3 regions of the Streptomyces sp. NPDC020958 genome follow, and region 3 is predicted to be linked to each of the others. Evidence: riboswitches for the same ligand, from Rfam matches in the RefSeq annotation. Region 3 holds a riboswitch; each other region holds the start of a gene.

Region 1 (3,451 bases), on a different contig from region 3:
GGTCGCCGGGCGCGAACGCAGGTAGTACGTCGTCTTCAGCCCGGACTTCCAGGCGTAGGCGTACATCGAGGAGAGCTTGCCGATGGTCGGCGTCTCCAGGAACAGGTTCAGGGACTGGGCCTGGTCCAGGTACGGGGTGCGGGCGGCGGCCATGTCGATCAGGCCGCGCTGCGGGATCTCCCACGCCGTGCGGTACAGGCGTCGCACCTCCTCGGGGATCCAGGCGAAGTCCTGTACCGAGCCGTTCGCCTCGCGCAGCGCCTCCCGGGTCCGGGCGTCCCAGACACCCAGGTCCTTCAGCTCCCGCACCAGGTACGAGTTGACCTGGAGGAACTCACCGGACAGCGTCTCGCGCTTGAACAGGTTCGAGACCTGCGGCTCGATGCACTCGTAGACCCCCGCGATCGAGGCGATGGTCGCGGTGGGCGCGATGGCCAGGAGCAGGCTGTTGCGCATCCCGGTCTCGGCGATCCGCGCGCGCAGCGCCGCCCAGCGCTCCGGCCAGGTGAACTCGACGCCGTAGTGGTCGGGGTGCAGCACGCCCCGCGCGGTGCGGGTCTTCTCCCAGGCGGGCAGCGGTCCGTTGCGCTCGGCCAGGTCGGCGGAGGCCTCGTACGCGGCGAGCATGATCCGCTCGGCGATCCGGGTGGAGAGGGCCTTGGCCTCGGGGGAGTCGAAGGGCAGCCGCAGCTTGAAGAAGACGTCCTGGAGACCCATGGCGCCCAGGCCCACCGGCCGCCACCGGGCGTTGGACCGGCCCGCCTGCTCTGTCGGGTAGAAGTTGATGTCGACGACGCGGTCCAGGAAGGTCACCGCGGTGCGGACCGTCCCGTCCAGCCGTTCCCAGTCGATGTCACCGGTCGCCGGGTCGACGAACGCCCCGAGGTTGACGGAGCCCAGGTTGCAGACCGCCGTCTCGCCGTCGTCCGTGACCTCCAGGATCTCCGTGCAGAGGTTGGAGGAGTGCACGACGTGGCCGGGGGTCGCCGTCTGGTTGGCGGTGCGGTTGGCCGCGTCCTTGAACGTCATCCAGCCGTTGCCGGTCTGCGCGAGGGTGCGCATCATCCGGCCGTACAGGTCACGGGCCGGGATGGTCCGCTGCGCGAGTCCGGCGGCCTCGGCCCTGCGGTAGGCGGCGTCGAACTCCGCGCCCCACAGGTCCACCAGCTCCGGCACGTCGGCGGGGGAGAACAGGGACCACGGCTCGTCGGCGTTCACCCGGCGCATGAACTCGTCCGGGACCCAGTGCGCGAGGTTGAGGTTGTGCGTGCGGCGGGCGTCCTCACCGGTGTTGTCCCGCAGCTCCAGGAACTCCTCGATGTCGGAGTGCCAGGTCTCCAGGTAGACCGCGGCCGCACCCTTGCGCCGGCCGCCCTGGTTCACGGCGGCGACCGAGGCGTCCAGGGTCTTCAGGAACGGCACGATGCCGTTGGAGTGCCCGTTGGTGCCGCGGATCAGCGAACCGCGGCTGCGGATCCGGGAGTACGACAGCCCGATGCCACCGGCGTGCTTGGAGAGCCGGGCGACCTGGTGGTAGCGGTCGTAGATGGAGTCCAGCTCGTCCTTCGGGGAGTCGAGGAGGTAGCAGGACGACATCTGGGGGTGCCGGGTGCCGGAGTTGAAGAGGGTGGGGGAGGACGGGAGGTAGTCGAGGCGGCTCATGAGCCCGTAGAGCGCGGCGACCTCGTCCAGGGCGCGGGAGGTGTTGTCCTCGGCCAGTCCCGCGGCGACCCGGAGCATGAAGTGCTGGGGGGTCTCGATGACCTTGCGCGTGATCGGGTGCCGGAGCAGGTAGCGGCTGTGCAGGGTGCGCAGGCCGAAGTAGCCGAAGCGGTCGTCGGCGGCGGGGTCGACCAGTGCGTCCAGGCGCGCCGCGTGCAGCCGCGCGAACTCCGCGGTGCGGTCGGCGATGAGGCCCTCGCGGTGCCCCACCGCGACGGACTCGGTGAAGGACGTCACGCCCTGCGAGGCGGCCTCGGCCCGGATGGAGACGGTGAGCAGGCGGGCCGCCAGCCGCGAGTAGGCGGGGTCCTCGGAGATCAGACCGGCGGCGGCCTCGGTGGCCAGCTCGCGCAACTCCGACTCGTCGGCCCGCGCGGACCGGCCGCGCAGCGCGGCGGCGGCGACCCGGCCGGGGTCGGTGTCCGGGAGGTCGGCGGTCAGCTCGGTCAGGATCCGCAGCAGGGCCGTTCCGGGACCGTCGGTCTCCGGGACGGTCGTGGTCGCTGAAGCCGGTTCGGCTGGCGCGATGGTCACGTGGGGCTCTCCCTCGCTCGGCACGGGGCCTGGCGGAGGGCAGCGGGCAGCGCGAGCGCGCGCGGGCGCGCCTCGGAGACCCTGGCCCACTCCACGAGGCCCGGACGTCGAAACGCCCTGACCGGGTTGGCCGGGCGTGCTGTCGGCAGGTCCTCGGACTGACTCTCGTACGCGGATGCGCACAAGTACACCGTTGCGGGACAGTTCCGGATTCGCACCGGATTCCCCTGCGGCGACAGCGAGCATGAGCATACATCTAGTGCCGGGTCGTCACGGCACCCCCAGATGTTGTGTCGCGCCGGTGTCAGAGCGTCAACTCGTAGGTGAGGAGAGTGACGTCGTCCAGGTGCGGCACGGGATTCCAGTCCCGGTCCGGTGTCCGGACGAAGCTGAGGCGTTCGTAGAGCCGGTGGGCGGTGTGCATGCTCCGCTGGCTCGACAGGACGACGGCCACGCAGCCCTCCGTGACCCGCGCCCGCTCCAGGCACGCGCGCACGAGGGCCTCGCCGGCTCCCTGGCCGCGGGCTTCGTGCGCGACCGCGAGGGCCCTGATCTCGGCCTCGCCGGGGCGGGCGAGGTCGGCGACCGGGCCTGGCCCGGGGACGAAGGTGACGCCGCCGAGGAGGCGGTCGCCCCGCACGGCGACGAGCACCTCCGCGGCCGCGGCCCGGCCGGCCACGTCCTTCAGCACGGGCAGGTACTCGTCGTTCTCCCCGTAGTCGAGGAGACCGTCCAGGAGGTAGGCCCGGGCGGTGAGGTCGCCGAGGGGTTCGTGTTCGGTGGGAAGCGCTTGCCGGATGACGATGTCCATGCGGGGGAGTATGGACGACAGCGGGCCGCCGAAGTGGTGCCGTCGGCGGCCCGCCGTGGGTGTACGGGGTGTTCGCGCGGCGTCCTAGTGGGCGCTTCCCGCGACGGCCGGGGGGAGTTCGACTTCCACGCCCGGGTCGCCCGCGTCCGCCGTGTAGTCCTCCGCCTTCGTCTCGTCGATGCCCTCCGGGGCCTTCAGGGCCCGCAGGGCGAAGGTCAGGACCACCGTGACCACCACGTTCAGCACGAACGCCGTGAGGCCGATGTAACCGATCTCGCCGATGCCCGGGATCTCCTTGGCCGAGCCGCCGAAGTGCTTCTGGGTGGGGGAGGCGACGCCGTACGCCGCGGCCGTGCCGTAGACCATGCCGACCGCCCAGCCCGC
Region 2 (3,451 bases), on a different contig from region 3:
CGATGCGGGCGTAGGCGGGCTCACCGAAACGGGCGGTCAGGTCGGCGTAGTGCTCGGACGGGGTCCGGTCGGTGACGGCCGTGATCTCGGAGGCGAGCAGGGCGAGCAGGATGCCGTCCTTGTCGGTCGTCCACACCGAGCCGTCCCGGCGCAGGAAGGACGCGCCGGCCGACTCCTCACCGCCGAACCCGATCGCACCGCTGACCAGTCCGTCGACGAACCACTTGAATCCGACGGGCACTTCCACGAGCCGGCGGCCGAGGTCGGCGGCGACCCGGTCGATCATCGAGGAGGAGACGAGCGTCTTGCCGACGCCGGCGTCCGCCGCCCACTGCCCACGGTGGCGGTAGAGGTAGGAGATGGCGACGGCCAGGTAGTGGTTGGGGTTCATCAGACCGGCGTCGCGGGTGACGATGCCGTGCCGGTCCGCGTCGGCGTCGTTGCCGGTGGCGACGCGGTACTGGTCCCGCTTCTCGATCAGCGAGGCCATCGCGTACGGCGACGAGCAGTCCATCCGGATCTTGCCGTCCCAGTCCAGCGTCATGAACCGCCAGGTGGGGTCGGTGTACGGGTTGACCACGGTGAGGTCGAGACCGTGCCGTTCGGCGATCCGGCCCCAGTAGGCCACGGAGGCCCCGCCGAGCGGGTCGGCGCCGATGCGCAGCTCGGAGGCCCGGACCGCGTCGAGGTCGAGGACGCTGGGCAGGTCGTCGACGTAGACGCCCATGAAGTCGTACCGGCCGGTGGTGTCCGCGGCGAGCGCACGCTCGTAGGGGACGCGCCGTACGTCCTTCAGCCCGCCCGCGATGATCTGGTTGGCGCGGTCCTGGATCCAGGAGGTGGCGTCGGAGGCGGCGGGGCCGCCGCTGGGCGGGTTGTACTTGAAGCCGCCGTCGGCGGGCGGGTTGTGCGAGGGGGTGACCACGACGCCGTCCGCGAGACCGGTGGTACGGCCCCGGTTGTGGGTGAGGATGGCGTGCGAGACGGCCGGGGTGGGCGTGTAGCCGTCGGCGCTGTCGATCAGGACGGTCACGCCGTTGGCGGCGAACACCTCCAGGGCGGTGACCTTGGCGGGTTCGGACAGGGCGTGGGTGTCGGCGCCCAGGAAGAGGGGTCCGTCGGTGCCCTGGCCGCTCCGGTACTCGCAGATGGCCTGGCTGGTGGCCGCGATGTGGTCCTCGTTGAACGCGGTCGTCAGGGACGACCCGCGGTGTCCCGAGGTGCCGAACGCCACCCGCTGGGCGGGGTCGGACGGGTCGGGGTGCAGCGCGTAGTAGGCCGTGACCAGCCGGGCCACGTCGACGAGGTCCTCCGGAGCCGCCGGCCGGCCCGCTCGCTCATGCGGCATGAGTCCATTCCTCCGCTGTCGTTGCTCGATCACTCACCGCCCATCTTCCCTTGTCAGCGGCGACGCACGCGCGCGTGGGGCCGTTTCACCGCCGGCCGGTGGGCCGAACGCGCGAGGGCCTCCGGACGGTTCCGGAGGCCCTCGCGTCTCGTGGGTCGGTCAGTGCGCGGCGGGCACGGTACGCCGGGCGGCCGTTGCCCTCGCGGGCCTCGGGTTGAGCTGCCGCTCGGCCAACTCGCCGAACAGCAGGCCGAATCCGCTCCACAGCACCAGCTGGATGGCGAGCGCCGAGAGCCGGAACCGCCACAGCAGGGTGGCCGGGAAGTCCTTCGGGACCTCGTTGACCACCGGCAGGAACTGGTACGCGAGCCCGATCACGACGGCGAACGCGGTCACCGCGACCACGGTCGCCCACCAGGTGCCGAGGCTCGCCCGCAGGCGCTTGCCGAGGAGGGTGGCGGCGACCGCCAGCAGCACGCTGAGCAGCATCATCAGGAAGTACAGCGTGGTGCGCCTGCCGATGGTGTCCGCTTCGCCCACCGACGGCGGGTTGGCCGGGTACTTCAGGAACGGCACCACGTACACGGCGAGCAGCGCGCAGCCGGACAGCAGCAGGGCGGTCGCCCGGGGACCGAACCGGCCGACGCGGCCGAGGGCGAAGCAGTAGACGAGGGCCGCGATGCCGCCGAAGGCGACCCCGTACACCAGGACACCGGTGGCGAGGCCCGCGGTGGACTGGAGGGAGCGGGAGACGACGACCATCTCGTGCTCGTGTGCGTGGGCGTCCTCGAAGCCGATCGCCTTGTCGACATAGGGCTCGCCGAGGAGGTAGGCGACCACCAGGGCGAGCAGGCCGGCGGCGAGGCCGGCGAGCATGCCCCGCACCAGGAGGTTTCGTACCGTTGCGGAGTTCATGGGCTGGACGGCGTCCCTCGCGTCAGTGGCAGGGGAAGCCGAGCAGGTGGCGGGCGTCGTGCACCCACTCGTGGACGTCCGTGCCGCTGAACACGGAGGTGGCGCCCTGCTCGGCGCCGACGAAGTAGAGCAGGACCAGCATCAGGATGCCGAAGAAGACCGCCCAGGGAGCTATCGCGGACAGCGGCAGCTTGGCGGGGACGGCGGGGGTGGTGGCTGTCGGCTGGGCGACGGTCTGCGCCATGGCAGAACCTCCTCTGGGAGTTCGCGTCCCATCTCGGTGGTGCACAGGACGACAGCCACGGGTCTGACTCGCAAGGGCCCGGGGGCTCTTGCATACAGTGGCGCGACCGTGCCGGATTCCCACCGGCTTCCGTCTCGCCGTCGTCGATACCGGACCGACCGTACCGCGTGTCGGAGGCCCGGCCAAGACCGCGTCACCAGGCGTGATCTTCCTCTCGCGCCCGGTGTGCGGTCGACGGGCGGGCCCGGCCGCCGCCCGCCGCGGTCCCGTCGGGGGTTCTTCAGGGGCGGGCCAGGCCCAGTTCGCGGGCGCCGAGCGGGGTGAAGAAGCGGTCGACGTCGGCCTCGGTGACCTCGTCGAGGGTGGCCGGGGACCAGCGCGGGGCGCGGTCCTTGTCGACGACCTGGGCGCGGATGCCCTCCACCAGGTCAGGAGTGGTCAGGGTGGCGCAGGAGACGCGGTACTCCTGGTCCAGCACCTGCTCCAGGGTGTCCAGTTGCCGGGCTCCGCGGAGTGCGCGCAGGGTGACCTTCAGGGCCGTCGGGGACCTGCCGAGCAGGATGTGCGCCGCCTCCTTCGCCGCCGCGTCACCGTGTGCGAGCAGCAGGCGGACGATCTCCTCGACGGTGTCGGCGGCGTAGCAGGTGTCGATCCAGGTGCGGTGACCGGCCAGTTCCCCTTCGGCCGCGGGCCGTTCGTGGCGGGCGACCGCCTCGGGGACGGGCAGTTCGGCGAGGTCGGCGACGAACGCCTGGAGCGCGCCGGACGGCAGGTGGTGGTCGGCGAGTCCGCACAGCACGGCGTCGGCGGCGCCGATCCCGGCCCCGGTCAGGGCGAGATGGGTGCCCAGTTCGCCGGGGGCCCGGCTGAGCAGGTAGGTGCCGCCCACGTCGGGGACGAAGCCGATTCCCGTCTCCGGCATGGCGATCCGGGAACGCTCGGTG
Region 3 (3,451 bases):
ACCCGTCCCCGCAGCAGGACCGCGGCCGCGCTCGCCCCCAGCGCCAGCCACCCCACGCGCCGTGACAGCCGCACGGCCCGCTCGATGTCCCCGGTCTCCACGCTTCGCCCCTCCCCGTTCAGCACCGGCCGGTGCTCGATGCGCCCCCCGTACGACAACGTCCCCCCGAGCCGCACCCCCAACGCCCCCGCGAACGACGCCTCCACGGGCCCCGCGTTGGGACTGGGATGCTTCGCCGCGTCGGCCCGCCAGGCCCGCAGCGCGCCCCTGGGATCACTCCCGGCCACGGCGGCGAGTACGGCGGTGAGCCGCGCCCCCGGCCATCCGGCCACGTCGTCCAGCCGTGCCGAGGCCCACCCGTAGCGCAGGTGGCGGGCCGACCTGTGGCCGACCATCGCGTCCAGGGTGTTGACGGCCCGGAACCCGAGCAGTCCCGGCACTCCGCCCAACGCCCCCCACACCAGCGCGCCGACCACCGCGTCGCTGGTGTTCTCGGCGACGGACTCCACGACCGCCCGCGCGATCCCGTCGGCGTCCAGGGCCTGCGGATCCCGGCCGCACAGATGCGGCAGCCGGGCCCGGGCGGCCTCGACGTCCCCGGCCGCGAGGGCCTCTCCGACGGCCCGCGCCTCACGGGAGAGAGAAGTGCCGCCGACGACGGCCCAGGTGGCGGCAGCGGTGAGCGCCACGGACGCGGCGGTGGACGGCCGTGCCACTCGCTGGGCCACGGCACCCAGCGTCACGGCGCCGCCCACGCACACGGCGGTGTGCAGTGTGCCCCAGCCCCGGTGGTCCCGCCACAGCACCCGCTCCACGGCCCCGGCCGCCCGCCCGAACGCGGCGACCGGATGCCCCCGACGCGGATCGCCGAGCAGCAGATCACCGAGAAGGCCGGCGGCGGCGCCGTACGCGAAGACGCGATCGGCACCCATCGGCTCAGCCGGCCGCGGGGTCGGGGACGGGCCGGTTACTGCACCTCGGTCGGCAGCCGCGCATGGCGATATGTCCTCACTCAGGGTGTCCGCGCCCTGGTTCGACGAGACCGGCGGTGAGAGTTCCTGGCTCCCGGGGATGGCTACCCCGGTGACAGTGGCGGGACCGCGCCGGATTCACACCGGCTTCCTCTCTTGCCGCCGTACATGGCTCCGGCAGTCCACCACGCCCCCGGAAGACCCGTCAACTTGCCGTTGACCTGCGAGGGGAGTGTGTGGGAAGGCCCACACCGGTGGCGCGGCGGGACTCCTGGGACATGCCGAAGGCTCCGCCGCGAACGGATCGGGGCGGAGCCTGGCGGCCTTTTGGTGTGGCCGCTGCCGGGATCGGTGCGGATCGGTGCGGTCGCGGCTCAGGCCTTCGCCACGATCAGGTGGATGCCGTACGCCACGGCCGCGGCGCAGGCCGCGAAGCAGAGGCAGGCGGCGGTCGCGGCCAGGGCCGCTGAGTTGCCCTGCGCGGTGGCCCGTTCGCGGGCGGAGAGGCCCTTGATGCCGAGGGTGAAGAGGGTCACCAGACCCACCGTCGCCACGAGGCTGACGCCGAAGACGGAGCCGATGGCTGCCCAGTCGATGTTCATGTCGGGTTGTGTTCCTCGGGGTCAGACGGTGGCGGCCGGGTCGGTCGCGGGAGCGGCGGGGGAGGGGATGGTGGCCGTGAGGCCCTCGGTCACGGTGCCCGCGGGCGGCGGGGTGACGGCGGCGATCGCCGTGGTCACCACACCGGCGGGCTCCTCGGTGCCGACGACGTTGCTGCTGTCCACGACCTCGCGGCGGGAGAGCTTCCAGATCGTGGCGCTCGCGGCCACCAGGAAGACGGCGACGGCGGCCGTGCCCCCGTCACCGAGGTCCGTCACGGACTCGGCGAGCGCGCCGACCAGCGCGGCGGCCGGGAGGGTGAGCACCCAGGCGACGACCATGCGGGTCGCGGTGGACCAGCGGACCGTGCCGCCCTTGCGGCCCAGGCCCGCACCCATCACGGAACCGGAGACGACGTGCGTGGTGGACAGGGAGAAGCCGAGGTGGGAGGAGGCCAGGATGGCGGTGGCCGCGCTGGTCTGGGCGGCGAAACCCTGCTGCGGCTGGAGGTCCGTCAGGCCCGTGCCCATGGTGCGGATGATCCGCCAGCCGCCGATGTAGGTGCCCAGCGCGATGGCGAGGCCGGCGGAGAGGATGACCCAGGTGGGAGGGTTGGAGCCGGGGGCGATGGAACCGCCCGCGACGAGCGCGAGGGTGATGATGCCCATCGTCTTCTGGGCGTCGTTGGTGCCGTGGGCGAGCGAGACCAGGCCGGCGGAGGCGATCTGGCCGGCGCGGTAGCCCTTGCGGGTGGCCTCGTCCTCGGTGTTCTTCGAGAGCGTGTAGGACAGCCGGGTGGAGAGCAGTGCCGCGAGGCCCGCGACCACCGGGGCGGCGACCGCCGGGAGCAGGACCTTGGTGACGAGGACGTCGCCGTGGACCGCGCCGAAGCCGGCCGAGGCGACGGTGGCGCCGATCAGACCGCCCATGAGGGCGTGCGAGGAACTGGAGGGCAGGCCCACCAGCCAGGTCACCAGGTTCCAGAGGATCGCGCCGACCAGGGCGGCGAAGATGACCTCGGGACGGATGCCGTTCTCGTCGACGAGCCCCTTGGAGATCGTGTTGGCGACCTCCACGGAGAGGAAGGCGCCCACCAGGTTGAGCGCGGCGGACATGGTCACCGCGATCTTGGGCTTGAGCGCACCGGTCGAGATGGTGGTGGCCATCGCGTTGGCGGTGTCGTGGAAACCGTTCGTGAAATCAAACGCGAGTGCGGTTACCACCACAATCGCGAGGATCAGCGAGAAGCTTTCCATTTACCCAGGCAATCTTTCGAAGTCGTTGGCTGTTGGACCGTAGGCAACCTGGGTGAACGGCAGATGAACTGAGAGGGGCTTGAGGGTGTCAATGACGGGGGGTTGGCATTCCGCTTACGGCCCGGAGCCCAGTCGCCGCTTGGCCGGCGGCCCCGGTCGGCCGGCCTCGGCCGCCCTGCCGGGCCGCCGAAGAGATTCCGGTCACCCGGCGGGCCGCCCGGTGGCAGGATCGGGCCATGGCTGAGCAGCGGCGCGACGAGTGTGACGAACGGGACGGGCGCGGCGGCGCACACGGTCTCCCGGAGCCGTCGGGACGGGAGGCGCTCGCGGCGGAGGCCGACGCCTGGCAGGACCTCGTCGCCACCGCCCGCCGCACGGTGACCGAGGGACTGGTCGTCGGTACCTCCGGCAACGTGTCGGTCCGGGTCGGCGACACCGTGCTGGTCACGCCGTCGGGCGTGCCGTACGACCGGCTCACCCCCGGCGACGTGACCGGCGTCGACCTCGACGGCCGGCAGGTGCTCGGCACCCTCCCGCCGACCAGCGAACTGCCCATGCACCTCGCCGTCTACCGCACCACCGACGCGGGCGCCGTCGTCCACACCCACGCCGTGCACGCGACGG

What was found. Region 3 has a riboswitch for cobalamin ahead of ACZ3KP_RS37220 (cobalamin biosynthesis protein). Riboswitches for the same ligand answer to the same signal wherever they lie in the genome.
Region 1: linked by a shared signal. The riboswitch ahead of ACZ3KP_RS08450 (ribonucleoside-diphosphate reductase subunit alpha) and the one ahead of ACZ3KP_RS37220 (cobalamin biosynthesis protein) in region 3 are both predicted to bind cobalamin.
Region 2: linked by a shared signal. The riboswitch ahead of ACZ3KP_RS04410 (CbtB domain-containing protein) and the one ahead of ACZ3KP_RS37220 (cobalamin biosynthesis protein) in region 3 are both predicted to bind cobalamin.

Annotation. Positions count from the first base shown of each region.
Region 1 is NZ_JBVHFU010000002.1:587,741-591,191, reverse strand. It holds gene ACZ3KP_RS08450 (ribonucleoside-diphosphate reductase subunit alpha) at 1-2,256, opposite strand, end outside; cobalamin riboswitch at 2,384-2,508, opposite strand; gene ACZ3KP_RS08445 (GNAT family N-acetyltransferase) at 2,561-3,067, opposite strand; gene mctP (monocarboxylate uptake permease MctP) at 3,152-3,451, opposite strand, start outside.
Region 2 is NZ_JBVHFU010000001.1:970,738-974,188, reverse strand. It holds gene pgm (phosphoglucomutase (alpha-D-glucose-1,6-bisphosphate-dependent)) at 1-1,348, opposite strand, end outside; gene ACZ3KP_RS04415 (CbtA family protein) at 1,508-2,263, opposite strand; gene ACZ3KP_RS04410 (CbtB domain-containing protein) at 2,286-2,507, opposite strand; cobalamin riboswitch at 2,545-2,681, opposite strand; gene ACZ3KP_RS04405 (enoyl-CoA hydratase/isomerase family protein) at 2,788-3,451, opposite strand, start outside.
Region 3 is NZ_JBVHFU010000021.1:61,247-64,697, reverse strand. It holds gene ACZ3KP_RS37220 (cobalamin biosynthesis protein) at 1-932, opposite strand, end outside; cobalamin riboswitch at 1,034-1,173, opposite strand; gene ACZ3KP_RS37215 (hypothetical protein) at 1,346-1,573, opposite strand; gene ACZ3KP_RS37210 (inorganic phosphate transporter) at 1,595-2,827, opposite strand; gene ACZ3KP_RS37205 (class II aldolase/adducin family protein) at 3,064-3,451, shown strand, end outside.